4 regions of the Ectopseudomonas hydrolytica genome follow, and region 3 is predicted to be linked to each of the others. Evidence: riboswitches for the same ligand, from Rfam matches in the RefSeq annotation. Region 3 holds a riboswitch; each other region holds the start of a gene.

Region 1 (7,751 bases), 2.6 Mb from region 3:
AGGCCGACAGCCTCAACCGCAGCCTGATCGACGGCCTGCAGTCGCTGCTCGCCGGTCAGTCCGACAAGGGTGTCGGCGCGAGCTGACGCCTGCCGGTGCTAGACTGCGTACCTTGCTGAGAACGAGGTGCGCTCATGACGCCTGAATGCCAACTTTTCGGAACCCTGGGCTGCCACCTCTGCGAGGTGGCAGAGGCGTTGCTCATGCCGTTCGTCGAGAACGGTCTGCTGGTCGAGCTGATCGATATCGCCGAGCACGAGGGCATGGTCGAGCGCTACGGCTTGCGCATTCCCGTGTTGCGCCGTTGCGACACCGGGAACGAGTTGAACTGGCCGTTCGACGCCGAGCAGGTGGTGGCTTTTCTGCGCTGAACAACCTGTGGAGCTGAATCGCAGGCAATAAAAAACCCGCCGGTTAAGGCGGGTTTTTGATTTGGTCGGAGAGACAGGATTCGAACCTGCGACCTTCTCGTCCCGAACGAGACGCGCTACCAAGCTGCGCTACACTCCGAATGAGGCGTATTCTACCGAAAAACTTTTACCGCACAAGGGGTTAGCCCGAAAAAATCTGCAAGTCGGGTTATCCCCTGTCAACTCGCTTTCGGCTTCCGGGCGTTGCCTGGTAGAGCGCCTGGCTCGAAGTCTCAGAGCTCCTTGACGGTCTGCACCTGATCCTTGTTGATGGTGGCGCGCTTGCCGTCGAGCTGCTCGAATTCGTAGAAGCCGGACTCTTCGTCGTACTTAGGCTTGTCCACGGTCTGAATCTCGCGACCGTCAGTCAGCGTTATCACCGAAGGCGAAGCGCAGCCGGCCAGTACAGCGAAACCGAGGGCAATCAGCAGGGCGGGAATGATCCGTTGAGTCATGGTCTGTCTCCTTGGGTGATACGACTATTTACCCTGGCTCAGACGTGAAAGCGCTGTTCGAGTTCCGCTATGACTCTCGAGCGTCAGCCGAGAGGGACGCGGCGGTGAGCATCTCCGGCGTATTGAGGTTGGCCAGGCGTGGGTCGTCGATGGGGCATTCCACCGCGACCGGAGCCAGCCTGGAGAACCAGCGTTGCGGGCTGCGCTCTCCGGCCTGCCATAGCTGTTCCAGATCTGCCTTCAGCGCCGTCGGTAACAGGCAGAACAGCGGCTGCCAGTAATTGCCCTGGCGCACCACCACCGGGCGCGCACCGGCGTGGGCCAGCAAGGCTTTGAGCAACTGCCGATCCACCAGCGGCGCATCGCAGGGCAGCACCAGCATCTGCTCATGATGGGCTACTGCCATGCCGGCGCGGATGCCAGCCAGCGGCCCCTGAAAGTCCTGGTCCTCGTCGGTTACCAGTTGGTCGGCGTAATGCGCGTAGCGTTCGTGATTGCGGTTGCAGGACAGGATCAGATCGTCGCTCAGGGGGCGCACCTGCTCGTGCAGCCAGGCGATCAGCGGTCGGCCGCGCCATTCCAGCAGGCCTTTGTCGCGGCCGCCCATGCGTTGGCCGCGGCCACCGCAAAGCAGCAGTACGGAGCAGGGAAAAGAGGCGTGGGTAACGGGCATGGGGCGGTCTCCGACGGCGGGGCCTGTGATATAACTCCGGCCATTCTCTCGCAATTGGAAGCCTGCCATGAATCACAAGGCCGATGCGGTTTTCGTGCCGCTGAATATCGCCGTGCTCACCGTCAGCGACACCCGCACCCTGGAAACCGATACCTCCGGCCAGCTCTTCGTTGACCGCCTGCAGGCGGCCGGGCACCGGCTGGCGGCTCGGGTATTGCTCAAGGACGATCTTTACCGGATTCGCGCCCAGGTGGCCAACTGGATCGCCGAGGAAGAGGTGCAGGTGGTGCTGATAACCGGAGGCACCGGATTCACCGGTCGCGACAGCACGCCAGAGGCGGTGAGCTGTCTGCTGGACAAGCAGGTGGACGGTTTTGGCGAGTTGTTCCGGCAAATTTCCGTGGCCGATATCGGCACCTCCACCGTGCAATCGCGCGCCCTGGCCGGTCTGGCCAACGGCACGCTGGTGTGCTGCCTGCCGGGTTCGACCAATGCCTGCCGTACCGCCTGGGAGGGCATCCTCGCCGAGCAGCTGGATGCCCGCCATCGCCCGTGCAACTTCGTCGCGCACCTGAAACCGATGGCGGCCTGCGAGTCGCGCGGATGAGCGGTTGCGATCACCCCGGCTTGCTGCCCATGGAGGCGGCGCTGCAACGTCTGCTGACGCTGGCCGAGGCCGCGCCCATCGAGCAGACGGAGTCGGTGACACTCGGCGAGGCTGACGGCCGGGTACTGGCAGAGCCGCTACTCGCCACCCTGGATCTGCCGCCATGGCCCAACAGCGCCATGGACGGCTATGCCCTGCGTCTGGCTGACTGGCAGGGCCAGGCGCTGCCGGTCAGTCAGCGCATCCAGGCCGGTGTGGCGCCTGCGCCGCTGCAGCCCGGTAGCTGCGCGCGCATCTTTACCGGTGCACCGTTGCCGGAGGGCGCCGATACGGTGGAGATGCAGGAGAACGTCGAGCTCGACGAGTCGGGGCAGGTGCGTTTTCGCGAGCCGCTGCACGTTGGGCAGAACGTCCGTGCGCAGGGGCAGGAGACACGCGTCGGAGACTGCGTCCTGCCGGCAGGCACGCGTCTCGGGCCGATCGAGTTGGGGCTGGTCGCCTCGCTGGGTGCGGCACACCTGAAAGTGCGCCGGCGTTTGCGGGTCGCGGTGTTGTCGACCGGCGACGAGCTGGTCGAGCCGGGGCAGGCGCTGGGGCCGGGACAGATCTACAACAGCAACCGACGCCTGCTGATCGCCTGGTTGCAGCGTCTGGGTTGCGCCGTGGTGGACGCCGGTATCCTGCCCGACGATCTGCCGCGCACTCGCGAGGCGCTGGGCGCGTTGGGCGATGTGGATCTGATCCTTTCCACCGGCGGCGTGTCGGTGGGCGAGGCGGATTATCTGGGTCTGGCTCTGCGTGAGGCCGGCGAGCTGGCGCTGTGGAAGCTGGCGATCAAGCCGGGCAAGCCGCTGACCTTCGGCCATTATCAGGGCGTGCCGGTCATAGGCTTGCCGGGTAATCCGGCTTCGACCCTGGTCACGTTCGGCTTGTTGGCGCGTCCTTACCTGCTGCGTCGTCTCGGCGTACAGCGTGTCGAGCCGCTGGGGTTTGTCGTGCCGGCTGGCTTCGCATGGCACAAGCCGGGCACGCGCCGTGAGTACTTGCGCGCGCGTCTGGAAGGTGGGCGCGCGGTGCCCTATGCCAACCAGAGCTCCGGGGTGCTGCGCAGTGCCGCCTGGGCCGAAGGGCTGGCCGAGGTCATGGAGGGCAGTACCCTGGCCGAAGGCGACAGCCTGCGTTTCATCCCACTCAGCGAGCTACTTGGCTGAGTCTTTCGCGCCCGAGCGGGAAACCGGGGAGGGCGCGTTAGATGGCAGGATGGAACTACTGAGTCACATTTCCAACGATAGAATTTGCAAATGGGCTGCATAGAAGGCATAGTCGCGCACTTATAAATTCCACTGACACGGTCGTGCCCATGCTAAAACGCTTCGCACCCCTCGTGCCCATTGCACTGACAGCCTTCCTCGCCGCCTGTGCCGGCCATGCGCCGCAGCCCCAGGTTACCGAGCCCGCGGTCAAGCCCGTCGCTCAGCAGGTGAAACCTGCCGAGGACGAAATCACCGCTCTGATCGACGACAAACCCTACGAAATGCCGCAACTGGCCGACAGCCTGCTCGAGCTGGGTCGTTCGCTGATCGGCACCCGTTATCGCTACGGCGGTACGTCGGTGCAGTCCGGCTTCGATTGCAGCGGCTTCGTCGGCTACGTGTTCCGTGAGGAAATCGGCCTGGAACTGCCACGTTCCACGCGTGAACTGATCAACCTGGACGCGCCCAAGGTGGCCCGTGCCGATCTGGAGCCCGGCGATCTGATCCTGTTCAACGATCGCGGTCGTGGTCGTGTCAGTCACGCCGGCATCTACCTGGGCGATGATCAGTTCATCCATTCCAGCAGCAGCCGCAGCGGCGGCGTGCGCATCGACAGCCTGGACGACAGCTACTGGAATCGCAGCTACCTGCAGGCCAAGCGCGTGCTGGCGCTGGCTCCGGTGGAAGAGAGCCAAGCGCAGGCCAAGCGCCATCCTTGACGCATGACGGCGCGCCCGCAGGGTTGCGCCGTTCGTCGCGAGACGGCAGAGTAGAGCGCATCCAGGCTCAGGATCGCCTCGCTCATGCCCGTTACGACCCGTGTTGCCCTGCTTGTTCTCGCCTTGCTGCTGAGTGCTTGCAGCAGTCGCGCTCCCTCTCCCCAGCCCACCTATATACCGCCTTCCACTGCGTCCCATTACCAGGGGGGCGCCGAGGATGTGCTGTTTCGTGCCCTGGGTTTGGTCGGTACACCCTACCGCTATGGCGGTAACACCCCGGATGGCGGCTTCGACTGCAGCGGCCTGATCGGTTACGTGTACCGGGATGCCGCGGGCATCAGTCTGCCGCGCTCGACCCGCGAGCTCAGCGCGATGCGCGCGCCCAACGTCCGGCGCGACGCCCTGCAGAGCGGCGATCTGGTGTTCTTCGCCACCAATGGCGGGCGCGCCGTCAGTCATGCCGGCATCTATGTCGGCGAGGGGCGCTTCGTCCATGCCCCTTCCACCGGCGGTACGGTGCGTCTGGACAGCCTGGCCAGCGGCTACTGGCAGGGCGTCTACCTCGATGCCAAACGCATCATCACCCCCGAACTGGCGCGCAATCCCTGAGGCGAGCGTGACTCAGCGTACGCTGCAACTCGACGACGCCCTCTACCAGTACCTGCTGGATGTCTCCCTGCGCGAGTCGCCGCTGCTCGCCCGCCTGCGTGAAGAAACCGCGCAGCTAAGCCAGGCGCGCTGGCAGATTGCGCCGGAGCAGGGGCAGTTCATGGCGCTGCTGGTGCGCCTCACCGGCGCCCGGCGGATCGTCGAGGTGGGCACTTTCACCGGCTACAGTGCGCTCTGCATGGCGCAGGCCCTGGGCGAGGGTGGGCGCCTGATCTGCTGCGACCTGCCTGGAGACTACAACGCCACGGCGCGCCGCTACTTCGCCGAGGCCGGGGTTGCCGAATCCATCGAGTGGCGGCTGGGCCCGGCGCTTGAAAGCCTGGCGGCGCTGGCTCGAGAGGGACAGGGCGTCTTCGACCTGATCTTCGTCGATGCCGACAAGGCCAACTATCCGGCCTACCTGGAGCAGGCCCTGTTTCTGCTGCGTCAGGGTGGCCTGCTGCTGTTCGACAATACCCTGTGGAGCGGTCGGGTGCTGCAACGCTCCCCCGACAGCGAAGACACGCGCGCGATCCAGGCGCTCAACCTGGCCCTGCGTGACGACCCGCGCATCGATCTGTCGCTGTTGCCGCTGGGCGACGGTCTGACGCTCTGCCGCAAGCGTTAGCCGGGTATGGCCGATCCCATCCGTTTGCCGCCTCAGCCCGAGGTTTGCGAGCTGTGCGCCAGGCCAGTCGCATTGACCCGCCACCATCTGATCCCCAAGGCCCTGCATGACAAGGTCTATGTACAGAAGCGCTATGCGCGGCATGAGCGCATTACCGCCACGCTCTGGGTCTGCCGGGCTTGCCATAACCAGATTCACCGCCTGTTCAGCGAAAAGGAGCTGGCGTTGACTTACAACAGCCGTGAGGCGCTATTGAGCGATGAGCGCATGCGTACCTTCGTTGAGTGGCTGGCGCGCAAACCACCGGGCTTCGTGCCGAAACATTGACTGTCGTTGACGCACGAGGCTGTCAGCCTCTACCCTGCGCGCCTTGCTTCAGGTGCCCCGCGTCGTCTCCATCGACGGCGCCGGGGTGAAACAGGGAAGCCGGTTCCAATGCCGGCGCTGCCCCCGCAACGGTAGGTGAGTCAAACGCTGTTTCAGGCCACTGTGCAATGCACGGGAAGGCGCAGCGTCGAACCTTTCAGGTTCGCTCACGAGCCCGGAGACCGGCCTGTCGCAGTTCCACGGCATCGCGGAGGGCGTTGTCCGGCCAGTGCTCCGCTTCTACCGGGGCCTCGGTGTTGCCTGCCTTCCGCTCGCCTGACCAGCCATTGGCGCCTGTATGAGGTCGCGCGGATCATCGCGATTCTTCATAGTCGTTCGCACTGTTCCTGAAGCAGGCAACGCGGGCACCTGACTTGCAGGAGCACAGCATGAGCGAATCCGCCGAACGCGACGCCCGCCACAAGGCGCGCATGCAGCGCAAGAAAGCCCTGATCGACGAGAAGATCGCCCAGGCCCAGGATGAATACGGCCTGCTGCTGGTGCACAGCGGAAACGGCAAGGGCAAGAGCAGCAGCGCCTTCGGTATGGTCGCGCGCGCCCTTGGCCACGGTATCAAGGTTGGCGTGGTGCAATTCATCAAGGGCGCGGCCAGCACCGGTGAGGAAACCTTCTTCCGCCGTTTCCCCGAGGAAGTCAGCTACCACGTGATGGGCGAGGGCTTCACCTGGGAGACCCAGGATCGTCAGCGCGACATCGCCAAGGCGCAGGAGGCCTGGGCCGTGGCCCGGCGTCTGCTCGGCGACGAGTCCGTTGGCCTGGTGGTGCTGGACGAGCTGAACATCGCCCTCAAGCACGGTTATCTCGAACTGGATGCGGTGCTGGCCGATATCGAGGCCCGGCCGCTGCTGCAGCACGTGGTGGTGACCGGCCGCGGTGCCCTGCCGGGGATGATCGAGGCGGCCGATACGGTCACCGAGATGAGCCTGGTCAAGCATGCGTTCAAGTCTGGCGTGAAGGCGCAGAAGGGCATCGAATTCTGATGACGACACGTCACTGTCCGGCGTTGCTGATCGCCGCCCCGGCTTCCGGCCAGGGCAAGACCACCGTCACCGCTGCGCTGGCACGTCTGCATACGCGCCAGGGTCGGCGCGTGCGGGTGTTCAAGTGCGGGCCTGATTTTCTCGACCCGATGATCCATGCCCGCGCAAGCGGCGCGCCGGTGTACCAGCTCGACCTGGCCATGGTCGGTGAGGCGGAGAGCCGTCGCCTGCTGTGGCAGGCTGCGGGCGAGGCGGATCTGATCCTCATCGAAGGGGTGATGGGCCTGTTCGACGGCAAACCCTCGGCGGCGGACCTGGCGCGTCATTTCGGCGTGCCGGTGCTGGGCGTGATCGACGGCGCGGCCATGGCGCAGACCTTCGGCGCCCTGGCCCATGGCCTGGCCACCTTCCAGCCCGATCTGCCCTTTGCCGGCGTGCTCGGCAATCGCGTTGCCAGCAGCCGTCATGGCGAGATCCTGCGCGATGCCCTGCCGCCGAGCATTCGCTGGTTCGGCGCCTTGCCGCGCAGCGCCGCGGTGGAGTTGCCCAGTCGCCATCTGGGCCTGGTGCAGGCCGCCGAGCTGGCGGATCTGGATGCGCGCCTGGACGCTGCCGCCGATGCGCTGGCGGCCAGTGCCGATGTCGACCTGCCGCCGGCGGTGAGTTTCGCCGCGCCGCCCATCAATGAACCCGCGCCCTTGTTGAAGGATGTGCGCATTGGCGTGGCGCGCGATGCGGCGTTCGCCTTCCTCTATCAGGCCAATCTCGATCTGCTGCAGGCTCTCGGCGCCGAGCTGCGCTATTTCTCGCCGCTGGCCGACAGCGCGCTGCCCGAAGTGGATAGCCTTTATCTGCCTGGCGGTTATCCCGAGCTGTATCTGGCCGAGCTTGCAGGCAATCAGGCCATGGCCGCGGCCATCCGTGCCCATCATCAGGACGGCAAGCCGCTGCTCGCCGAATGTGGCGGCATGCTCTATCTGCTCGACGAGCT
Region 2 (7,751 bases), 810 kb from region 3:
GAGCAGCAGAAGTCGCGCGCTCACGGCTTGCGCACCGCCAGCAGGGTGATCGGCAGCGCCGCGCGCCAGGTGTCGAACCCGCCCAGCGGCTGCGCCTGGGCCACGGTGAGCCGCAGCAGCTCGCCACCCTGCCGTTCGCGAAAGGCCACCAGCGCCGCCTCGCTCTGAATGGTCACGGCATTGGCCAGCAGGCGCCCGCCGGGCTTGAGTGCGGCCCAGCAATCATCCAGCACACCGGGCACGGTGACGCCGCCGCCGATGAAAATGGCATCCGGCGCTGGCAGCCCGATCAGGGCCTCGGGCGCATGCCCGGCGACCAGTTGCAGCCCGGGGACGCCGAGGGCATCGCGATTGTGGCGGATATGGGCCTGACGCCCTTCGTTGGCCTCGACGGCGATGGCGCGGCAGGCCGGGTGCGCGCGCATCCATTCGATGCCGATGGAGCCACAACCGGCGCCCACGTCCCACAGCAGCTCACCGGGCAGCGGCGCCAGGCGCGCCAGGGTCACCGCGCGCACGTCGCGCTTGGTCAGCTGGCCGTCGTGGCGGTAGGCCTCGTCAGGCAGACCACAGGTCGGTGGCAGCAGGTGTGCTCCGGCGTCGGCCAGGCATTCCACGGCCAGCAGGTTGAGGTCGGCGCCGCGCGGCAAGTCCCAGCTCGCGGCCAGGCCCTCGATGCGGCGCTCATCCGGCCCGCCAAGGTGTTCCAGCAGGGTCAGGCGACTGGCGCCAAAACCGCGTGCGCACAGGGCTTCGGCGACCTGCGCGGGCGTGTCACCATCGGCGCTCAACACCAGCAGGCGCATGCCGGGAAACAGCCGGGCGTTGAGCGTGGCGAGCGGCCGGCCGACCAAGGAGACCACATCAATCTCCTGCAGCGGCCAGCCCAGACGCGCAGCCGCCAGCGACACCGAGGACGGCGACGGCAGTACCTGCAGCTCATCGGCCGGCAGCTGGCGCGCCAGGCTGGCGCCGACGCCGTAGAACATCGGGTCGCCGCTGGCCAGCACGCACACCGCCTCGCCACGCCGCGCCAGCAGCGGTTCAAGGTTGAAGGGGCTGGGCCAGGTTTCCCGCTCGCCACCGATGCAGGGCGGCAGCAAGGCCAGCTGACGCGGCGCACCGACGATGCGTGTAGCCGCCAGCAGCGCGCGGCGCGCGGCCTTGCCCAGGCCGGGGTAGCCGTCTTCACCGATGCCGACCAGGGTCAACCAGGGTTTCATCTACCTTCCTCGCAAGTAGCCGACAGGGCGCGTGTCGCGACGCCGGGCAAAGCGGGCATAATACAGCCTTCGTCGGTGCCCCTTATAAAACGGGCCTAAGAGGGAACACGGTAAAACCGTGGCTGCCCCCGCAACTGTAAACAGCGAGTCCAATGCAATCGGCCACTGGGTGAAAGGCCGTTGAAAAACGTAGGCGAGGTAGGCAAGACAAGGCAAAAACGGCCGAAAAAGCGCAGTTTACGTGTTGTAAATGAGCATTTTGAGGCCGTTTTTAACGCCGTATTGCCAACGTAGGTAGTTTTTCAACGGCCTGTTAACCGGGAAGGCGCAGCGGATCATGACCTGTCAGCCAGGAGACCTGCCGACGAACGCTGGTCGCGAGTGCCAACATCGGGCGGGGTGTACCGATGCCATGGAATCCCCCTGTGGGCGGATTTCGCTGGTTCGGTCGCCGCGTCGTTAGCCACAGGTGACCGCTTGCACACCTCCATTCGCCCTTCCGCCTGTCCCGGCCTGCTGCGCATCGTCCCCGCGCTGGACGGTGGCATCTGCCGTATCAAGCTGCCCGGCGGCGTGCTGCGCAGCGCCCAGGCGCGCGCGATTGCCGAGGCGGCGCGGCATGGCGCAAGCGGCGTGCTGGAGCTGACCAACCGCAGCAACCTGCAGATCCGCGGCGTGCTGCCCGGCCAGGAAAACGCGCTGATCGACGCGCTGCTGAGCGCCGGCCTAGGCCCGCGCGTGGCCGCCGCCGACGATGTGCGCAACCTGCTGCTCAGCCCCGCCGCCGGCCTCGACCCGCACATGCGGATGGACGTGCGCCCACTGGCCGGCCAGTTGCTCGACCTGCTGCAGGACACCCCGGCGCTGCATGCCCTGTCGCCCAAGTTCGCCCTGCAACTCGATGGCGGCGAAGCCTTGGCCATGCGCGAACACCCCCACGACCTGTGGCTGGCGGCCGACGACGAACACCACTTGCTGCTGGGCCTGGCCGGCTGCCCTGGCGATGCGCCCGTCGCACGCGTCGAAGCGAGCCAGGCGCTCGAGCTGGTTCGCCAGCTGCTGCTGCTGTTCCTCGAACTGGCCACGCCCGAGCAGTCGCGCATGCGCCAGTTGCTGACGCAGATCCCGGCCAACGAACTGCTGCAACGCCTGCAGGCGCGCCTGGATTCTGCCCTGCAGCCGGCCCCGGCCACCTGGCAGCCCGCCGCCACCATCGAGCGCGCGCCGGCGGGGATTTATCCACAGGCGCAGAGCGGCCTGTGCATGGTCGCCGCTGGCGCCCAGCTGGGCCGGTTGCACGCCGAACAACTGACCACGCTGGCCGAGCTGAGCGAGCGCCATGGCGATGGCGAGCTGCGCCTGACGCCCTGGCAGGGTCTGCTGCTGGGCAACGTCCCCGAAGCCCGCGCCCGCGAACTGCTGGCTGAGCTGGACCAGCTGGGCCTGCTGACCCAGGCCGACGAGCCGCTGCTCGGCCTGGTCGCCTGCACCGGTTCGGCCGCCTGCGCCCGCGGCTTGGCCGACAGCAAGCACCACGCCCTGCACCTGGCCGAGCTGCTGCGCGCAAGCCGCGCCCGCCCTCAGGTGCACCTCAGCGCCTGCCCGCGCAGTTGCGCCAGCGCCCGCGTGCAGCCCTATACCCTGCTGGCCAGCACGCCCGATCACTACCAGCTCTACCAACGCACGCCCGAGGCACCCGGTTTCGGCCGTCTGCTGGCGCCGGCCATGACCATCGACGAGGCCGGCGCCTGGTTCGCCCGCCAACACCCCGCAGGAAAACCCGATGCTTGATTACATCCGCGACGGCCAGGAAATCTACCGCCGCTCCTTCGCCACCATCCGCGCCGAGGCCAACCTCGACGGCATCCCCGCCGACCTGGAGAAACTCGCCGTACGGGTGATCCACGCCTGCGGCATGGTCGACGTGGTGGAGGATCTGCGCTTCTCCGCCGGTGCCGGCGCGGCCGGTCGTGCGGCGCTGCTAGCTGGCGCGCCGATTCTCTGCGATGCGCGCATGGTCGCCGAGGGCATCACCCGCCCGCGCCTGCCGGCGAACAACCACGTGATCTGCACCCTGCATGACGCCGGTGTGCCGGAGCTGGCCCGCGAAGTCGGCAACACCCGCTCGGCGGTGGCCCTGGAGCACTGGCGCGAGCACCTGGAGGGCAGCGTGGTGGTGATCGGCAATGCCCCCACCGCGCTGTTCTACCTGCTGGAAATGCTCGACGCCGGCGCGCCCAAGCCGGCGCTGATCATCGGCATGCCGGTGGGCTTTATCGGCGCGGCGGAATCCAAGGATGCCCTGGCCGCAGACAGCCGCGGCGTGCCCTACGTGATCATCCGTGGCCGCCGTGGCGGCAGCGCCATGGCGGTGGCCGCGGTCAACGCCCTGGCCTCGGAGGTGGAATGATGGCTGGTCGTCTGCTCGGCCTCGGCGTCGGCCCCGGCGACCCCGAGCTGCTTACCCTCAAGGCCCTGCGTCTGCTCCAGTCGGCGCCGGTGGTGGCCTACTTCGTGGCCAAGGCCAAGCACAATGCCGGCCACGGCGGGAATGCCTTCGGCATCATCGAAAAGCACCTGGACGCCGCCCAACAGCGCCTGCCGCTGGTCTACCCGGTGACCACCGAGAAGCTCGCCCCGCCGCTGTCCTACGAGGATGTGATCGCCGACTTCTACGACACCTGCGCCGAGCAGATCGCCCGGCTGCTGGACGCGGGCCAGGACGTGGCGGTGATCTGCGAGGGCGACCCGTTCTTCTACGGCTCCTACATGTACCTGCACGATCGCCTGGCCGACCGCTACGAGGTGGAGGTGGTACCCGGCGTGTGCTCCATGCTCGGCTGCGCCTCGGTGCTCGGTACACCGCTGGTGTACCGCAACCAGAGCTTGAGCGTGCTCTCCGGCGTGCTGGCGGAAGACGAGCTGGAACAGCGCCTGCGCGACGCCGAGGCCGCCGTGGTGATGAAGCTCGGGCGCAACTTCGACAAGGTACGCCGCGTGCTGCGCAAGCTGGGCCTAGATGGCCGCGCCCATTACGTCGAGCGCGCCACCATGGCCAGTCAGAAGATCGTGCCGCTGGACGAGGTGGAGCCGATGGATTCGCCGTACTTCTCGATGATTCTGGTGCCCGGGCAGAAGTGGCGGGGATAACACCGCCAACGCTGTAGGAGCCGGCTTGCCGGCGATCCATTGCAGGCGCATCGCCCGCAAGCGGGCGCCTACGAAAAATACCTCGAAGCGCGTAGCCCGGATGCAATCCGGGAAACCCATTCCCCGGCTTGCATCCGGGCTACAGGATTTACCGCATGAACATCGTCATCCTCGGCGCCAGCGCGCTGGCCACTGCACAACGCCTCAAGGCGCTTTATCCACAGGCCGTGATCCATGGCCTGCGCGGCCGTGTCGATGTCGCAGAGCGCCATTACGACGACTTCGGTGACCACCTGCGCGCCCTGTATCGCGCCGGCCAGCCGCTGCTGGCGCTATGCGCCGCCGGCATCGTCATCCGCAGCCTGGCCGCGCTACTGGCGGAAAAGGGCACCGAGCCGCCGGTGCTGGCCCTGGCCGAGGACGGCAGCGCCGTGGTGCCGCTGCTCGGCGGCCTGGCCGGGGTCAATCGTCTGGCCCGCGAGATCGCCCCGCACCTGGGCGTGGCGCCGGCCATCACCACCAGCGGCGAACTACGCTTCGGCACCTGCCTGCTGGAGCCGCCGGCCGGCTATGCGCTGGCTGACCTGCAGCAGGGCAAGCGCTTCGTCAGCGATCTGCTCGGCGGCGAGAGCGTGCGCATCGAGGGCCAGGCGCCCTGGCTGGAGGCGGCGCAGCTGCCGGTGGATCAGACCGCGTCGCGGGTGATCCATATCACCGCCGAGCAACGCCCACCGAGGGCCGACGAACTGCTGATCCACCCGCGCGTCGCTGCCGCGCTGATCGAACGCCCCGGCGCCGACCTGGCCACCCGCCTGCAGCAGGCGCTGAGCGCCGCCAAGCTGGCGCCGCAGGCACTGGCCTGCCTGCTTGCGGACAAAGGCTGGATGGCCAATGCCGAGCTGCACGCGGCCGCAAGGGAGCTCAGGCTACCGCTGCGTTTTATCCACAGCGCCTCCCAGCTGCCTGCCGAATGCCACCGGGGCGACGGCCTGCGCCTGCTGCTGGGCGAACAACCACTGGATATCGAGCGCTTCGGTCAGCGCCGCGGCCGTCTTAGCGTGGTCGGCCTCGGCCCCGGCGCAGCCGAGCATATGACCCCGGCCGTGCGCCGTGCCCTGGACGAGGCCGAAGATCTGCTCGGCTACGACACCTACGTGAAGATGGCCGGCCCGCTGCGCGCCGATCAATGCGTGCACCCCAGCGACAACCGCGAGGAACTGCAGCGCGCCGCCCATGCCTTCGAACTGGCCGCCACGGGCCGCCGCGTGGTGATGATCTCCTCCGGCGACCCCGGCGTATTCGCCATGGCTGCTGCCGTGATGGAAGCGCTGGAAAGCCCGCAGAGCGAGGCCTGGCACGGCGTCGAACTGGAGGTGCTGCCGGGCGTCTCCGCCGCCCTGGCCACCGCCGCCAAGGCCGGCGCGCCGCTGGGCCACGACTTCTGCCTGATCTCCCTGTCCGACAACCTCAAGCCCTGGGCGGTTATCGAAAAACGCCTGCAGCATGCCGCCATCGCCGATCTGGCCATGGCCTTCTACAACCCGATCTCCAAGGCCCGCCCCTGGCAACTCGGCCGCGCCCTGGAGCTGCTGCGCCAGCATCGCGAACCGCAGACCCTGGTGGTGCTGGGGCGCGATATCGGCCGCCCGGCCGAAGCCCTGCGCACCCTCACCCTCGGCGAGCTGACCCCGGAGCTGGTCGATATGCGCACCCTGGTGATCATCGGCTCCAGCCAGACCCGCCGCTTCCCCCGCGCCGATGGTGGCGAGTGGGTGTATACGCCGCGCAGTTATCCACAGGATTGATGGGTGCGCACGGCCTAGGCGGCCCTGCGACACCCTGCGCCGACCCGTAGGGTGCGCTGTGCGCACCAGATCTATCCGGCGTCGACCCCCTGCATACCACGCTGCCGCCGAAAGGCCCCCGGCGCCACGCCGAAGCGCTGACGAAACAGCTTGCCCAGATGGCTGGCATCACTGACGCCGATCTCGTCGGCAAGCTGCGCCAGGCTGTGGCTGGAATTGAGCAGGCGCCAGCGCACATGCTGCAGGCGCAGCTCGTTCCAGTATTCGCGCGCACTCATGCCCTGGCTGGCATGGAACAGGCGGTCGAGCTGACGCCGGCTGATGCCGACGCTGGCCGCCAGTTGCTCGATGCCGTCGGCGCTGGCCAGGCCATGACGCATCAGGGCGATGGCGCGATCGACATGACGTTCGCCGCTCGGCGCCACCTGCAGTGAACGCAGCGCGTGCTGGCCGCTGCGCGTCTCGTCCACCAGCATATCGGCCAGGCCCTTGAGCGCGCGGGCCCGACCACTGCCCTGGGCCAGCAGTTCCACCGCCAGGTCGATGGCCGCCGCGCCGCCGGCGCAGGAGATTCGCTCGCCATCGAGGCAATACAGGCGTTCGCGGGCGAGGCGCACATGCGCAAAGCTGGCGCGGAACTCCGCCTCATGCCGCCAGTGCACCGCAACCCTGTGCCCGTCGAGCAGGCCGCAGGCGGCCAGCAGGAAGCTGGCATTGTCGATCGCCACCAGCTTGACCCCGGCGCGCGCGGCGCGGCGCAGCAGCGGCTGGTAAGCCGGCGCCAGCGCCGCGGTGGCCTGCGCGTTGCGCCCACCGAACAGCACCAGGTAGTCGTAGTCGGCCAGATCGAGTTCCTCTGGCGTGGCCTCGATGCGCAGCGCCGCGCCACTGCTGGACAGCACATGCCCCGGCTGCAGGCCGAGGATGGTCCAGGCGCAGTAGCGCTGGCGGCTGTAGTCCTCGTCGTCGGCGCTGAAGCGCAGCTTGTCGAGAAAGCCACCGAACGGCAGCAAGGCGAACTCCGGCAGGGGCAGCAGGAGAAAACGCAGATCGGGGCATTCGGCCATGTCAGTCCAGAATCAACCTTTAAATGACCAGAATCTACCTCAATCACGACACTGTCGCTGACTAGACTGGCCGCGCCCTCACAGGAGACCTGCATGGCCCTCGAACTCTGGCTCGTCTATTTCGTCGCCACCCTCGGCCTGGCGCTGACGCCCGGCCCCAACAGCCTGCTGGCGCTGACCCACGGCGGGCTGTACGGCGCACGCATGGCGCTGGCCACCATCCTCGGCGGCGTGGTCGGCTTCAGCACGCTAATCGCCCTGGCCATGTTCGGCCTCAGTGCCCTGCTCAAGACCGCGCCCAACACGTTGCTGGCGCTGAAGTGGATCGGCGGCGCCTACCTGATCTGGCTCGGCGTGCAGCTGTGGCGCACTCCGGCGCTGCTGCCCGGTCTGGCACTGGACAGCGCACGCCCGAAGGTTTTCATCCTGTTTCGCCAGGGCCTGCTGTCGGCGCTGTCGAATCCCAAGGTGATCCTGTTCTATGGCGCCTTCCTGCCGCAGTTCGT
Region 3 (7,751 bases):
AGCCGCTGATGCAGAACGTGCTGGCCGATCTGGCCCTGGAGAGCGAGGCCGCCCTGGCGCTGTGCATGCGCATGGGCCGCGCGCTCGATCATCTGCATGACGAGCAGGAAGACAAGTTCGCCCGCCTGGTCACTGCGGTGGGCAAGTACTGGATCTGCAAGCGCGCCCCGGAAATGGTCTACGAGGCCAGCGAATGCATGGGCGGCGCCGGCTACGTCGAGGAAACCATCATGCCGCGTCTGTATCGCGAGGCGCCGGTCAACTCGATCTGGGAAGGCTCGGGCAACGTGCAGTGCCTGGACGTGCTGCGCGCCCTGTCCAAGGAGCCGGGCGTACTCGATGCACTGTTCAATGAGCTCGGTGACGGCCATGGCGATGCACGGCTGAAGGCGCATATCCAGCGACTGAAAACCGACTTCAGCGACACCGCCGACATCCAGTACCGCGCCCGCCAGCTGACCGAGGACATGGCCGTGGCGCTGCAGGCCAAGCTGTTGCTGGAGGCCGGCAACAGCGTGGTCAGCGACGCCTTTATCGCCAGCCGCCTGGAAGGCCGCGGCCGCGTCTACGGCACCCTGCCGCGCGGCGTCGACGTCGAGGCGCTGGTGGCGCGCAGCACGCCGCATCTGCTGTAAGGGGCGATAGTCCCGGAACGAAGCGCCGGCTATTCAGCCGGCGCATAACGCGGGTCAGTAGTCACTCTCCAGCACTTCACGGTCGTAGAGCGCCTGGATCGGGCGTGCGTTCATCGCATACAGGTGCTGGAACTGCTCCAGCTGTGCATGGGACAGTTCGACCGGCTGCTTCAGCACGCGCCATTGCACGTTCTCGCTGCACGGCGGGGTGGTCAGCGAGCCGGCGAAGGCGTAGTAGCCCTGCTGCTGCGGCAGCACGGCCTGCGGGGTGAAGCTGCCGGCCAGCTCGACTTTCTCGCCTGCCTTGGGCGGCATGGTGTCGAACACCTGACCCAGCGCCTGGTTCTGCGCGCCTTCCTTGAACAGCACCGCTACCACCGCCAGGCGGCCGTCGCTGGCCTGGTGGACGAAGTGCGCCACCATCGGGAACGCCTGCCCGGCAATGTGCTCCTCGCTGGGCGTATGGAAATGGAATTGCACTAGGCGGTAGGGCTTGCCGTCGATCTCGATGCCGCCGGCATTGGCCAGGTTTACCTGAATGGTGTGGCCGTTGTTTACCACCTCGGCCGGGCTGACCTGGTAGTCGAAGGCGAGGCGCGGCAGGGAGGCTCGGGTGGCATTGCGGATATCGATGGGCGACTGGGCGTGGCCGATCGCGCAGGTTTCGTAGCCTGGGTCCAGCTGGGCCCAGTGTTCGGGGCCTTCGTTGCCGTTGTAGCTCCAGTGCGGTTGCTGTTCGGCGGCCATGGCGCCGGTTGCGAACAGGGCGGTCAACGCAACGATCAGGGTCTTCTTCATATGCGCTCTCGTGACTGGATGATGGGCCTGCAGGCTCGCGTGGGCAGAGGCCGGCGCGAGTGCAGAAATACTACGCTTGCTTTGTAATATGAAGTTACATATACGCCTGGCGGTGTGACGCTTTCCGCATCTGTGCCGCATCGGCCGTGTTCGGGACAGCGTTCGTTCAGCCAGCGCGGCGCAGCTGCCGGAAAGTGGCCTGCGGCCTGCACGTGGCTCGGTCGCCCACCTGACCCGTGCGGCGGCGAGTGCGGATGCTGTCTTTTGCTCCGGCGGCGGAGTAAGGTTGCCGCCGATGGTTCCGCCGCCTCTGGCGCGCGGATGAAAAGGGAACAGGGTGCGGCGCCGCGTCGCCAATGCCCTGGCTGCCCCCGCAACTGTAAACGGCGTACGACGCTCCCTATGCCACTGGCCGCCAGGCCGGGAAGGCGAGCGAAGTGGCAAGCCGTGAGCCAGGAGACCTGCCATCGGCAAACGGGCGATTCGCCCATCCTTCATCCGAATCGTCGCGCGGTGGGCGCGGCCAAGGAACTCGCATGCATATCGAACCCGGTGTCGTCGAAGGCGCCAAGATCTTCCTCAGCTACGCAACCGCTGTCGGCGCCTTCGGCCTGACCGCCAAACTGGCGCGCGATGCCATCCGCGACAACGGCGGGGTGACGGCCCTGGCGCTGCGCAGCCTGCTGACCACTGCTTTGGTGTTCTGCTTCTTCGAGGTGTTGCCGCATCACCCGGTGGGTGTTTCCGAGGTGCACCTGATCCTCGGCTCGACCCTGCTGCTGCTGTTCGGCGCCGGCGCTGCCGCCATTGGTCTGGCCGCTGGCCTGTTGTTGCAGGGGGTGCTGTTCGCTCAGTTCGACCTGCCGCAGTACGGCATGAACGTCACCACCCTGCTGCTGCCGTTGTGGGGCATCAGCCTGCTGGCCAAGCGCATCGTCGCGCCGGGCACGGCCTACGTGGACCTCTCCTACAAGCAGGCGCTGGCGCTGTCGACCGCCTACCAGGGCGGTATCGTCGCCTGGGTGGCCTTCTGGGCGTTCTACGGTCAGGGCTTCGCCGGCGAGAACCTGGCGGCTGTGGCCAGTTTCGGTCTGGCCTATATGAGCGTGATCCTGGTCGAGCCGCTGATCGACCTGGGCGTGCTGGCCGCCGCCAAGGCCCTGTCGCGTTTCAGCCAGGGGCCGCTGTTCAACGTGCGTCTGCACCACAGCGCCGCCTGAGCACGCGCCGCTAACGGCGGCGCTGCCAGATCATCTTGCCGGTATTGCTCTCGGTGACCAAGTACTGGTCGCTGAAACGGTAGTAGGCGGCCGGTTGATAGTCGGCAGCGCCTGCCAGGCGCACCAGCAGCATGCCGTCCTGGCTGCGCCAGTGGCCGCTGTACTGCACCTCGCCGGGGCTGTCATAGCTCCAGTCGCTGCCGCCATCGATCGAGCGGGTCCATTGCGTGACACTGCCATCGGCGTTCAGCTGCAAGGTCATCAGGGTCGTGAACGAAGCGAAACTGGCACCGCCGCTGTTGATGATCTTCTCGTGCACCCAGGTGCCGATCAGTGCCGGGTCCTGCTTGCCCGAGGTGGCTGCCGGCGGCGTTTGCGCGGCGGGGGCTGCGGCAACGCGCTGGAACAGGGCCTGGCGCTCGAGCACCTGACCGTTGCGCGGATCGCGCGCGGCGATGCTGGTGTTGAGCATGGCATTGGCGTAGGTGGCGTTCATGTTGGCCAGCAGCAGCCCTGACTGCGGTTCGCTGATTTCGGCGCGCAGCAGCTCACCGTCATAGCGCCCCTTGACGATCAGGCGCAGGCGCTGGTTCTCCAGATATTCGCCTTCCACCACATCGCCGTTCTGGCGCAGGATCAGCTCGCTCGGCTGGCCGTCGAGCGTGGCGCGATAGTGGCCGTCCAGTTCCCCGGCCTGAGCGCAGCAGCAAAGCAGGGCAAGCAGCAGTGGAGCGATGGCACGGGGCATGGCGCGGCCCTCCGGCTGGCTGATTGCCATAAGCCTAGCTGCTGGCGCGACGACGGGCTCGCTGCCGCGCGCTATGTTTTCGTCGCCGTATGCAGGCAAGATAGGGGCGTTCACTCAGCCAGGAAGACACGCTGTGAAACCCTGTTCCGATGATTTCGTCATTGCCCATACGCCGGAAGAGGCGGTAGATCGCCTTGCCGCCCTGCATCTGCAGGCCACCAACGCCCTGAGCCGGGCGCTCAAGCGCTATCTCAAGGAGCGCATTCGCCCTGACGCCAGCGAGCATTGCCTGTTCCGCTACCCCGAGCTGCGCCTGACCTACCTGTGCCAGGGCGAGGTGCCGACCACCGTGCGCGCCTACGCCAAGGTGCAGGTGCCGGGTACCTACGCCATCACCGTGACCCAGCCGGCGGCCTTCCGCAAATACCTGCTGGAGCAGCTGCGCCCGCTGATGAACGACTTCACCCTGCGCGTCGAGGTGGGTGTCAGCCAGCAGAACATTCCCTACCCCTATGTGGTGGAGCAGGGCGACGAGCTGGCCGGCAGCGGCGTGACCGCCGCCGAGCTGGCGCGGGTGTTCCCCAGTACCGATCTGTCCGCCGCCACCGACGGCACCGCCGACGGCCTGTACGACTGGGAAAACATCGACCCGCTGCCGCTGGCGCTGTTCGACGCGGCGCGCACCGACTTCTCCCTGCGCCGCCTGGTGCACTACACCGGCAGCGACTGGCGCCACGTGCAGCCGTGGATCCTGCTGACCAACTATCACCGCTACGTCGACCAGTTCATCCGCCATGGTCTGGACATGCTGGTGGGCGACTCGCGCTTCACCCGCATGGTGCTGCCGGGCAACGTGGTGATCGAGCGCGGCATGGCCGAAGGCGAGATGCAGGCGATCATCGAGAACGTGGTCTGGCACCGCTACCAGATGCCGGCCTATCACCTGCTGGCCGCGGATGGCCATGGCATCACCCTGGTCAACATCGGCGTCGGCCCGTCCAACGCCAAGAACATCACCGACCACCTGGCCGTGCTGCGTCCGCACTGCTGGCTGATGATCGGTCACTGCGGCGGCCTGCGGCAGTCGCAGACCATCGGCGACTACGTGCTGGCCCACGCCTATATGCGCCGCGACGGCATTCTCGATCGCGTACTGCCGCCGAACATCCCGCTGCCGGCGCTGGCCGAGGTGCAGCAGGCGTTGCAGGAGGCCGCCAAGCTGGTCACCGGCGAGCAGGGCGACGAGCTGAAGAAGCGCCTGCGCACCGGCACCGTGCTGACCTACGACGACCGCAACTGGGAGCTGCGCTGGGCCCAGGAACGGCCGCTGATCAACCTGTCGCGCGCGGTGGCGGTGGACATGGAAAGCGGCACCATCGCCGCGCAGGGCTATCGCCTGCGGGTGCCCTACGGCACGCTGCTGTGCGTGTCGGACAAGCCCCTGCACAGCGAGATCAAGCTGCCCGGCGCAGCCGGCGCTTTCTACGAGCGCGCGGTGACCCAGCACCTTCATATCGGCATCGCCGCGCTGGAGCTGATGCGCAGTCAGCTCGATTCGCTGCATTCGCGCAAACTGCGCAGCTTCGACGAGCCGCCGTTCCGCTGAGTCAGGCCGCGACCGGCGCCTCGTCACGCAGCAGTTCGGCCAGCGCAGCGCGGTCGATATTGGCGCCGCTGAGCACCACGGCCACACGCTGGCCGGCGTTGCGCTCGCGCTCCTGCATCAGCGCGGCCAGCGCGGCGGCGCCGGCGCCCTCGGCGAGGTTGTGGGTGTCCTCGTGATAGGCGCGGATGGCGGCGCGAATCTCCTCATCGCTCACGCGCACGATGCGCGCGGCACCGGCGCGGATCATCTCCAGCGCCAATGGCTGCGGCTGACGACAGGCCATGCCGTCGGCCAGGGTGTCGGCGCGTTCGGTCTGTACCAGGCAACCCTGCTCGAAACTCTGCGCGTAGGCATCGGCGCCGCTGGCGACCACGCCGACGATTTCGGTGTCGAGGCCGAGCAGGTCGCGGGTGCGGATCATCCCGCAGATGCCCGAACCGAGGCCGATGGGCACGTACACTCGGCGCAGGTTCGGCAGCGCCTCCAGCAGCTCCAGGGCATAGGTGGCCACGCCGCGCACCAGATCCTCGTGCAGTGACGGCACCCAGTGCAGGCCGTCGCGTTCGGCCAGGCGCGCGGCTTCGGCGCGCGCTTCGTCGAAGTCGCGGCCATGTTCGATCACCTCGGCGCCGAGGGCGCGCATCGCCGCATTCTTCTCGCGGGCGTTGCCCTGCGGCACCAGGATACGAATCGCCAGGCCGGCCTGACGCGCGGCCAGCGCCAGGCTCTGACCATGGTTGCCGCGGGTGGCGGTGACCAGCCCGCGCACCTGCGGCTCGCGGCGCAGCAGCGCGTCGATATAGACCAGCCCGCCGCGCACCTTGAAGGCGGCGGTGGGGGCGTGGTTCTCGTGCTTGACCCACAACTCGCAACCCGTGCGCTCGCACAGCAGCGGCCAGCTCAGCTGTGGCGTGGGCGCCATATGGCGGTGAACCAGTTGTGCGCTTTGGCGCAGTTGGGCGAGGTCGAACATGACGGGCACTCCGGGTGGTGTTGACCCCGATGCTAGTGCGGCGCATTGTATGGATAAATCTTTATATTGCATGGCAAACAATGTGGCTCCCTGACCTGTCCAGCATTTCCTTGCCCACCTACCTCGCCCTGGTGGAGGCCATCGCCGCCGCCATCGGCCGCGGTGAACTCAAGCCCGGCGAACGCCTGCCGCCGCAGCGGCGCCTGGCCTGGACGCTGGGTATCAACCCGAGCACGGTGATGCTCGCCTACCGCGAGGCGGCGCGTCGGCATCTGGTCTCCGGCGAGGTCGGCCGCGGCACCTACGTGCTGGCCGGTAGCCGCGAGGCGAGCCTGTTCCGCCTCAAGCAACCGGCTGCGCAGGGTGAACTGATCGACCTGTCGACCAATGTGCCGGTGCACGATCCGGACAACCGCGACCTGTCCGTCAGCCTTGCCGCGCTGGCTGCACGCGGCGAGCTGGATGGGCTGCAGGCCTATCCCTCGGCGGCGCTGGTCGAGCGCGCGCACCTGGCCGGCGCCACCTGGCTGCGCCGCCGCGGCCTGGAACTGGCGCCGAACGGCCTGCTGCTCTGCGCCGGCGCCCAGCAGGGCGTCTCCGCAGCGCTGCTGGCGCTGTGCGAGGCCGGCGAGCCGATTCTGGTAGAGCGCTTCACCGCGCCGGGGATCAAGGCCGCCGCGCGCCAGTTGCGCCTGCCGCTGCATGGCGTGGCGATGGACGAGCGCGGCATCCTGCCCGACGAGCTCGACCGCCAGGCACGTGCCACCGGTGCTCGCGTGGTGGTGCTTACCCCCTGCCTGCAGAACCCCACTGGCGCCAGTCTGGACGCCGAGCGGCGCGCCGCCATCGCCGAGGTGGCGCGCCGACGCGAGCTGTGGATCGTCGAGGATGACGTCTACGGCGTGCTCGGCAGCGCGGCGCCACTGGCGGTGCAGGTGGCCGAACGCTGTCTGCTGATCAGCAGCCTGTCCAAGAGCGTGGCCCCGGGTTTGCGCCTGGGTTTTATCGCCGGCGCACCCGAGCTGCTCGAGCGTATCGACCCCGAAGCCCAGGCCACCCGCTGGGCGGTGACGCCGCTGAGCCTGGCGCTGGCCTGCGAATGGGTCGAAAGCGGCATCGCCGAACGGCGCCTGGCCTGGCAGATCGAGGAATTGCAGCAGCGCTGGCGCCTGGCCGCGCGGGTGCTCGGGCCGCGCATGCCGCAGGGCAGGGCGGTGGCGCCGCATCTGTGGCTCGATGGCGCGCCGCCGGCCGGTTTGGCCGAGGCCTGTCGGCAGCATGGCGTGGAGGTGGTGCCGGCCGAGGTATTCGCGGTGGAGGCCAATCCGGGGCATGCGGTGCGCATCAGCCTCGCCGCGGCGGCCAGCCGGGTTGAGCTCAAGCGTGCATTGGAAGGGATAGTCGCAGCCTGGCCCGTTTAGCCAAGAGACATATGCAGAATCGGAAAGGGCCGCCCGCCGCCATCCAGACGCGAGCGATCGGTCACCACGAAACCCAGGTGCTGGTAGAAACCAACGGCCTGCGGGTTCTGCTCGTTGACGTCGACCCGCGTAGCGCCCAGCTCGTCGATGGCGTGGCGCATCAGCCGCTTGCCCACGCCCTGACCGTGACAGGCCGGGTCGACGAAGAGCATTTCCACCATGCCCTCGGCCGTGCCGAGAAAACCCAGGATTCGCCCCGCATCATCGCGTGCGCAGGTCAGCTGCACGGCCGGGAAATACTGCTCGCGCAGCAGCGGCTTGATTACCTGCAGGTCGCTCTCCGGCAGGAA
Region 4 (7,751 bases), 830 kb from region 3:
GCATCGGCGGCGAAGACCTTGCGCAGCCAGGCGTAGAAGGCGATATAGCCGTGCGGCGGCACCAGATCCGGGTCGTGGTACACCGCCGCCGGGTCGAGCTGGTAGCCGCGCGCCGGCTGGATGCCGACGAAGCACAGACCGAAGCGCAGCCCGGCCACCATCATCCGCCCGCAGCGGAACATGGGATCATCCTGCGGCTCGCCCCAACGCTCGCGTACTGCCTGCTGATTCTGCTCAGGCAGGCTGTGGAAAAACGTCAGGTAGTCGTCCAGCGCCAGGCTCTGCGCACAGGGGCGCGTATCCAGGCCATCCAGATCGTTGGTGACGCCGCCGAGCAGGCTGTGGACAAGTGCGGTGCCGCTATCGGGCAGGTTATCCACCGGATAGCCCTGGGTCTGCAGCGCGTGGAGGATATTCAGCGCGGCGGCCGGCGTATCCAGACCCACGCCATTGCCGATACGGCCATCGCGGGTCGGGTAGTTGGCAAGAATCAGCGCGATTCGCTTCTGATCGTTGCTTTTAAGCGCCAACTGACACCAGTTACGCGCCAGTTCAGCGACGAAGGCCATACCCGATTCGTGTGCCTGGTAGCACACCACATCGCTCTGGCTGCGCTCGCTGCGCCAGGCCAGACCCTTGAAGCTGATGGCGGTGCCGATCAGCCGGCCATCCAGCTCGGGCAGTACCACATGCATGGCCAGGTCACGCGAGCCCAGGCCCTGGGCGCTGGCCTGCCACTGCGCCTGGTTATCCAGCGAGCAGATGGCCTGCAGCACCGGGATATCGCGGCGGAACACCCGCGCCTGTGGCGCCTCAGGGTTGGACAGGGCAAAGCCGGTGGTATTGATGATCAGCGCGGCGTTCGTTTCGTCCAGCCAGTCCTGCACCTGGCCCAGACAGGCCGGCTCCTTGAGGCTGGCCACCGCAATCGGCAGCGGGTTAAGGCCCTGGCCGAATAGGTGCTGGCAGAAGGTATCGACGAAGGCAGTGTTCGCCGACTGCACATGGTTGCGGTAGAACAGCAGCGCCACCACAGGCGCGTCAGGCTGCCACTGCGCATGCCAGTCGGCCAGCGTGGCCGGACTGTGCTGCGGGTGATAGAGGCCGACACGCGGCAGCGCTTGCGGCTCCTGCCAGGCATCGTCGCGCCCCAGCCAGCGGCTGCCGATGCAGCGAAACAGCTGGCGGGCATTGTCCAGCCCGCCCTGACGCAGGTATTGCCACAGGCGCTGGCTGTCTTCTTCCCCGACGTTGCCGAGCGCGCTCAGCTCCGGGTCGGGCTTGTCGTCACCCGGCACCATGATCACTGTGGCGCCGCGCGCACCCAGCTCAACCAGGCGCTCGACGCCATAGTGCCAGTAGCTCACCCCGCCATGCACCGAGATCAGGATGACCTTGGCATGCTGCAGCACCTGCTCGACGTAGTAATCCACCGAGGCGTGGTTGCTCAGCTGCGCCGGGCTGGCCAGGCGCAGGCTGGGGTAGTCGTCCGGCAGTTGCCGCGCCGCTTCGGCCAGCAACGACAGGTGCGAATCACCCGTGCACAGGATCACCAGCTCGGCCGGGGTCTGGCCGAGGTCGGCGATGCTGTCGGCCGGCAGTTGAGCACCGGGTTGGGTACGCAGTAAGTGCATCTACGAATCCAAGGACATCGCCCGCAAGCGGGCTCCTACAGGGTGTGTGTAGGAGCCCGCTTGCGGGCGATCATTATCAAGCCAGCGCCGCCTTCAGCTCGGCTTCAATAGCCGCGCGGTCGAGCTGCTGGCCGATCAGCACCAGGCGGCTCACACGCGGCTCGTCGGCCTGCCAGGCGCGGTCGAAATGGCGGTCGAAGCGCTGGCCGACGCCCTGCACCAGCAGGCGCATAGGTTTGCCAGGGATTGCCGCGAAGCCTTTTACCCGCAGGATGCCGTACTGGGACACCGCCGCCTTCAGCGCAGCGAGCAGGCGCGCCTCCTCGGCTTCGGGTAGTTCCACGTGGAACGAGTCGAATTCCTCGTGATCATGGTCTTCATCTTCGTCGTCGTGATGGGTACGGCGGCTGTCGATATGCAGCTCGGTTTCGCTGTTCAGGCCCAGCAGCACGTCCAGCGGCAGCTCGCCGCCGTGCGCCTCGATCACCTTCACCGCTGGCGGCAGTTCCTCGGCCACCTCGGCGCGCACCGCGGCCAGTGCCTCGGCATCGAGCAGGTCGGCCTTGTTGAGAATCACCAGGTCGGCGCTGGCCAGCTGATCGGCGAAGAGTTCATGCAGCGGCGACTCGTGGTCGAGGTTGGGGTCGAGCTTGCGCTGCTCGTCCACCTGATCGGGGAAGGCGGCGAAGGTGCCGGCGAGCACTGCCGGGCTGTCGACCACGGTGATCACCGCGTCGACCGTGCAGGCGTTGCGGATTTCCGGCCAGTTGAAGGCCTGCACCAGCGGCTTGGGCAGGGCCAGACCACTGGTCTCGATCAGGATGTGGTCGAGGTCACCCCGGCGCGCCACCAGTTCGCGCATCACCGGGAAGAACTCTTCCTGCACGGTGCAGCACAGGCAGCCGTTGGCCAGCTCGAAGACCCGACCGTTGGCCTCTTCCTCACTGCAGCCGATGGAACACTGCTTGAGGATCTCGCCATCGATACCCAGCTCGCCGAACTCGTTGACGATCACCGCGATACGGCGTCCTTCGGCATGGGCCAGCAGGTGGCGCAGCAAGGTGGTTTTGCCGGCACCGAGAAAACCGGTGACGATGGTGACAGGCAGTTTGGCGAGGGTTTTCATGGTGGCCCCGTGGCGTCGGTCAATTCGGCGGACGGGTACGGGCAGACAGGCACGCAGAGGCATGCTGGCCGCATCGGATCACCCCGTCCGAGCAAGTGGCTGGTCAATCGAGGCAGGTCTCCTGGCTCACGGCTTGCGCGGCGCGCGTCCCTTCACCTTCCCGCCGGTTGGCAGTGGTCTAACGAAGGGCATAACCGTTCACAGTTGCGGGGGCAGCCAGGGCATCGACCCTGTTCCCTCTTAGCTTCGCCGCGCTTCGGCGGCGAAGAACCTCGAAAGCAAGAAGGCTACGCAGGCCGCGGCGGCCGGTCAATCGCGGTTGACCGCTGGCAGGTGCCATGTTGAGCTACGCCACCGCTCAGCCCGAATGCCACTCATGTTGCCGACTGCCTCCGCCCCCCCATCCGCCTCACCGACACAGGTCGTCGCCGGGCTGGGTTGTCGTCGCGGCTGCAGCCGGGACGAGCTGCTCGAACTGCTTATCCACAGCCTGGCTCGGCATGAGCTGACGGTGAACAATCTGGCCGGCCTGGCCAGCATCGCCCACAAGCGCGACGAAGCCGGCCTGCATGACCTGGCCGAACATCTGGGCCTGGAGCTGGTGTTCTTTTCGCCCGAGCAACTGGCTGGCTATCAGACGCCGACAGGCGCCAGCGCCCTTAGCCAAGCCACCACCGGCAGCCCCGCCGTAGCCGAGCCTTGTGCCCTGGCGCTGGCGGCAAACATGGGCACAGCGCCGCGCCGGCTCGGCGAGAAAACCCGCAGCGCCAGCGCCACCTGCGCGCTAGCCATATTCGACAGAGAACCCGAATGACCGTCTACTTTATCGGCGCCGGCCCCGGCGACCCCGAGCTGATCACCGTCAAGGGCCAGCGCCTGATCCGTGCGTGCCCGGTGATCCTCTATGCCGGCTCATTGGTGCCCGAAGCGGTGCTGCAGGGCCATAGCGCCGAACAGGTGGTGAACACGGCCGAGCTGAATCTTGGGGAAATCGTCACCCTGCTGCATCAGGCCCATAGGCGCGGCCAGGACGTGGCCCGGGTGCATTCGGGTGACCCTTCGCTGTATGGCGCCATCGGCGAGCAGATTCGCGAACTGCGTGCTCTGGGCATTCCGTTCGAGATCGTCCCAGGCGTCACCGCCACCGCCGCCTGCGCGGCGCTACTGGAAAGCGAGCTGACCCTGCCGGGTATCGCCCAGACGGTGATCCTTACCCGCTATGGCACCACCTCGCCAATGCCCGAGGACGAACAGCTGCATGACCTGGCCAGGCACCGCGCAACCATGGCCATCCACCTTGGTGTGCGCCAACTGCCGGCTATCGTCAGCGAACTGCTGCCGCACTATGGCGCCGACTGCCCCATTGCCGTTATCCACAGGGCCAGTTGGCCGGATCAGGACTGGGTACTGGGCACCCTGGCCGATATCGAGGCAAAGGTCGCCACCAAGGAGTTCCGCCGCACGGCATTGATCCTCGTAGGGCGGGTGCTCGATCCGGGCTCCTTTGCCGAGTCGGCGCTATATGACGCCGGGCATCGTCACCTTTACCGTCCCGGCAACGATTGAGCCTGGCGAGAAACCGTACAAAGCGCTGAAGGCCCCGCCATTTATGGCTTGCAGAGTCTTATCAACAGGATAGAAAGCCTGTTATCCAGATGCTCTGTGGATAGCGAACAGGCAGGCGAACAGTTTCTGTACAAGTCGCTGAAAGGCCCTGACTATCAAAGCCTTAGCCAGGTATCACAAGGATATCCACAGGATGATCCACGCCTACTGTGAGCAACTGCTCACAGCTGCACCTCGACCCGCTTGATACCCAGAGCCCGCAGTTCCGGCATTAGTGCATCCAGGCTGGCAAAGGTCTGCACCTGCTCGTCTTCATCCACCAGAAAGAAGCTGCGGCCCGCTTCCTTCTCGAACAACACGATCCACTGCGTGGTATTGGCCGGGTTGACCATGATCTGGGTGTCGAACAGAACGCCCTCGGCCGTTCCGCGTTTTACATCCGCGCGCTTCATCCGCTCTCCTGTTCCAGCCTGTCAGGGGTGCGCCTGCCGAAAAGCCTGGCAGGCGGGCGGACAGTGTAAGGGATGAGGTGGCCCTACTTGCCCAGCTGGTGAACTGAACAGATTCATGCTTATATATGCTTCATATACGAAACATATAAAGGAAACCAGTATGGGTATCGTCAATATCGATGACGAGCTGCATGACCAGATTCGCCGTGCGAGTAGCGTCTCGGGCCGCTCCATCAATGCCCAGGCAGGCTTCTGGATTCGCATCGGCATGCTCTGCGAGATGAACCCGACGCTGAGCTTCAATGAGGTGATGGCCGCCGAGATGCGCGCGGCCGGTGTGGTGGTACCGCCGCGTATGGCGGACGCGTCATGAGCAAGACGCCCGAACAGATCGCCCTGATGGCGGAGTCCGGAAGATTGCTCGCGTCCGTGTTCGGCTATCTGGATCGCCTGGATTTGCTCGGCATGTCCACTCTGCAAGTCAACGACCTTGTGGATAAGTACATCGTGGAGGAACTTAAGGCGCGTCCGGCGAGCAAGGGGCAGTATGGTTTCGCCTACGCCATGAACACGTCGCGCAACGAAGTGGTGTGCCATGGCGTACCCAGCGCAAACGAGATTCTGTGCGATGGCGATCTGGTGAATTTCGATATCACCCTGGAAAAGAACGGCTACATCGCCGATTCGAGCAAGACCTACCTGATCGGCGAGGTAACGGACCAGGCTCGTCAGCTCGCCCGAGTGACCTATGAAGCGATGTGCAAGGGCATCGCAGCCGTGAGGCCGGGCGCCCGCCTCGGCGATATCGGCCATGCCATCGAACGGCACGCTCGCGCCCACGGCTATTCGGTGGTTCGCGATTACTGCGGCCACGGTATTGGCCGGGAAATGCACGAACCACCGGAAGTGCTGCACTGGGGCAAAGCTGGCACCGGCCTGACGCTGCGCGAAGGCATGACCTTCACCATCGAGCCCATGCTCAACCAGGGCAAGGCGGATGTCCGTACCCTGCGCGACGGCTGGACGGTGGTGACCTGCGACGGCCAGCTCTCGGCGCAGTTCGAACACACCGTAGCGGTCACCCGAGACAGCGTTCGTGTGCTTACGCTGCGCCCGGAAGAGCTGCAACTGAGCAGCGTTTCGGCGTGATAGAAACGCAAAAGCCCGTCCATCTGGACGGGCTTTTTCTTCCCGGGCGGCCTTATTCGACCGTGACGCTTTTCGCCAGATTACGCGGCTGGTCAACGTCGGTGCCCTTGAGCACGGCCACGTAGTAGGACAGCAGCTGCAGCGGCACGGTGTAGAGGATCGGCGCGAGCAGGTCGTGGATATGCGGCATGGCCACCACATGGGTGCCCTCGCCGTTGCTCATGCCGGCCTGCTGGTCAGCGAAGACGATCAGCTCGCCGCCACGGGCGCGCACTTCCTGCAGGTTGGACTTGAGCTTCTCCAGCAGCTCGTTGTTCGGCGCCACGGTGACCACCGGCATGTCGGCGTCCACCAGGGCCAGCGGGCCGTGCTTGAGCTCGCCGGCCGGGTAGGCCTCGGCGTGGATGTAGGAGATCTCCTTGAGCTTGAGCGCGCCTTCCATTGCCACCGGGTACTGCGCGCCACGACCGAGGAACAGGCTGTGGTGCTTCTCGGCGAACAGTTCGGCGATCTTCTCCACGGTCTTGTCCATGGCCAGGGCTTCGCCCAGACGGGTCGGCAGGCGACGCAGCTCTTCCACCAGTTCGGCAGCCAGCGCCTTGTCCAGCGTGCCATGCACCTGGCCGAGGGCCAGGGTCAGCAGCATCAGGCCGACCAGCTGGGTGGTGAAGGCCTTGGTCGAGGCCACGCCGATTTCCGGGCCGGCCTGGGTCAGCAGGCACAGATCGGATTCACGCACCAGCGAGCTGGTGCCGACGTTGCAGATCACCAGGCTGGCCAGGTAGCCGCCCTGCCCTGGCGCCTTCTCCTTGGCGTTGCGCAGCGCGGCCAGGGTGTCGGCGGTTTCCCCGGACTGCGACACGCTGACGAACAGGGTATCCGGCTGCACCACCACCTTGCGGTAGCGGAACTCGCTGGCCACCTCGACCTGGCAGGGAATGCCGGCCAGCTCTTCCAGCCAGTAACGGGCGACCATGCCGGCGTGGTAGCTGGTGCCGCAGGCGACGATCTGTACGTTCTTCACTTTGGCGAACAGCTCGGCCGCCTGCGGACCGAAGGCCTGCACCAGCACGTGGTCGCTGCCCAGGCGGCCTTCCAGGGTGCGTTGCACCACCTTGGGCTGCTCGTGGATTTCCTTGAGCATGAAGTGGCGGTATTCGCCCTTGTCGGCGGCCTCGGCGCCTTCGTGGTACTGCACGGCTTCGCGCTGCACCGGCTGGCCGGCGGCGTCCCAGATCTGCACGCCGTCACGACGGATCTCGGCGATATCGCCTTCCTCCAGGTACATGAAGCGGTCGGTGACCTGGCGCAGGGCCAACTGATCGGAGGCGAGGAAGTTCTCGCCCAGGCCCAGGCCAATTACCAGCGGGCTGCCACTGCGCGCGGCGAGCAGGCGGTCCGGCTGGCGGGCCGAGATCACCGCCAGGCCATAGGCGCCATGCAGTTCCGGGATGGCGGCCTTGAGCGCAGCGCTGAGGTCGCCGAGCTGCTGCAGCTTGTGATCGAGCAGGTGGACGATGGTTTCCGTGTCGGTATCGGAGGTGAAGACGTAGCCCAGGCCCTTGAGGCGCTCGCGCAGTTCTTCGTGATTCTCGATGATGCCGTTGTGCACCACGGCCAGCTCGTGCCCGGAAAAGTGTGGGTGAGCGTTGCGCTCGCTGGGCGCACCGTGGGTGGCCCAGCGGGTGTGGGCGATGCCCAGACGCCCGGCCAGCGGCTCGGCGTCTAGCGCGGCCTGCAGCTCGCTGACCTTGCCGACGCGGCGGCGGCGATCCAGCGCGCCCTGCTCAGTCAGGAGCGCCACACCGGCGCTGTCATAGCCGC

The links. Region 3 has a riboswitch for cobalamin ahead of L1F06_RS20845 (energy-coupling factor ABC transporter permease). Riboswitches for the same ligand answer to the same signal wherever they lie in the genome.
Region 1: linked by a shared signal. The riboswitch ahead of cobO (cob(I)yrinic acid a,c-diamide adenosyltransferase) and the one ahead of L1F06_RS20845 (energy-coupling factor ABC transporter permease) in region 3 are both predicted to bind cobalamin.
Region 2: linked by a shared signal. The riboswitch ahead of cobG (precorrin-3B synthase) and the one ahead of L1F06_RS20845 (energy-coupling factor ABC transporter permease) in region 3 are both predicted to bind cobalamin.
Region 4: linked by a shared signal. The riboswitch ahead of cobW (cobalamin biosynthesis protein CobW) and the one ahead of L1F06_RS20845 (energy-coupling factor ABC transporter permease) in region 3 are both predicted to bind cobalamin.

Annotation. Positions count from the first base shown of each region.
Region 1 covers NZ_CP099397.1:1,800,295-1,808,045, forward strand. Annotated here, with positions in the region: gene L1F06_RS08310 (DUF5610 domain-containing protein) at 1-86, shown strand, start outside; gene L1F06_RS08315 (glutaredoxin family protein) at 135-371, shown strand; tRNA gene L1F06_RS08320 (tRNA-Pro) at 434-510, opposite strand; gene L1F06_RS08325 (YgdI/YgdR family lipoprotein) at 644-865, opposite strand; gene mobA (molybdenum cofactor guanylyltransferase MobA) at 933-1,538, opposite strand; gene moaB (molybdenum cofactor biosynthesis protein B) at 1,606-2,145, shown strand; gene L1F06_RS08340 (molybdopterin molybdotransferase MoeA) at 2,142-3,356, shown strand; gene L1F06_RS08345 (C40 family peptidase) at 3,506-4,117, shown strand; gene L1F06_RS08350 (C40 family peptidase) at 4,202-4,726, shown strand; gene L1F06_RS08355 (O-methyltransferase) at 4,734-5,393, shown strand; gene L1F06_RS08360 (hypothetical protein) at 5,400-5,720, shown strand; cobalamin riboswitch at 5,754-5,964, shown strand; gene cobO (cob(I)yrinic acid a,c-diamide adenosyltransferase) at 6,149-6,760, shown strand; gene L1F06_RS08370 (cobyrinic acid a,c-diamide synthase CobB) at 6,760-7,751, shown strand, end outside.
Region 2 covers NZ_CP099397.1:5,246,953-5,254,703, forward strand. Annotated here, with positions in the region: gene L1F06_RS24675 (cobalt-precorrin-6A reductase) at 1-24, opposite strand, end outside; gene cbiE (precorrin-6y C5,15-methyltransferase (decarboxylating) subunit CbiE) at 21-1,223, opposite strand; cobalamin riboswitch at 1,280-1,603, shown strand; gene cobG (precorrin-3B synthase) at 1,701-3,014, shown strand; gene L1F06_RS24690 (precorrin-8X methylmutase) at 3,007-3,633, shown strand; gene L1F06_RS24695 (precorrin-2 C(20)-methyltransferase) at 3,633-4,373, shown strand; gene cobJ (precorrin-3B C(17)-methyltransferase) at 4,529-6,178, shown strand; gene L1F06_RS24705 (GlxA family transcriptional regulator) at 6,250-7,245, opposite strand; gene L1F06_RS24710 (LysE family translocator) at 7,339-7,751, shown strand, end outside.
Region 3 covers NZ_CP099397.1:4,432,840-4,440,590, reverse strand. Annotated here, with positions in the region: gene L1F06_RS20855 (acyl-CoA dehydrogenase family protein) at 1-635, shown strand, start outside; gene L1F06_RS20850 (carbonic anhydrase) at 690-1,433, opposite strand; cobalamin riboswitch at 1,713-1,916, shown strand; gene L1F06_RS20845 (energy-coupling factor ABC transporter permease) at 1,970-2,653, shown strand; gene L1F06_RS20840 (hypothetical protein) at 2,664-3,401, opposite strand; gene amn (AMP nucleosidase) at 3,535-5,007, shown strand; gene L1F06_RS20830 (threonine dehydratase) at 5,009-5,980, opposite strand; gene L1F06_RS20825 (aminotransferase-like domain-containing protein) at 6,061-7,401, shown strand; gene L1F06_RS20820 (acetyltransferase) at 7,398-7,751, opposite strand, start outside.
Region 4 covers NZ_CP099397.1:5,263,698-5,271,448, forward strand. Annotated here, with positions in the region: gene cobN (cobaltochelatase subunit CobN) at 1-1,634, opposite strand, end outside; gene cobW (cobalamin biosynthesis protein CobW) at 1,711-2,760, opposite strand; cobalamin riboswitch at 2,855-3,050, opposite strand; gene L1F06_RS24765 (cobalamin biosynthesis protein) at 3,137-3,574, shown strand; gene cobM (precorrin-4 C(11)-methyltransferase) at 3,571-4,326, shown strand; gene L1F06_RS24775 (hypothetical protein) at 4,548-4,778, opposite strand; gene L1F06_RS24780 (ParD-like family protein) at 4,939-5,151, shown strand; gene map (type I methionyl aminopeptidase) at 5,148-5,927, shown strand; gene glmS (glutamine--fructose-6-phosphate transaminase (isomerizing)) at 5,980-7,751, opposite strand, start outside.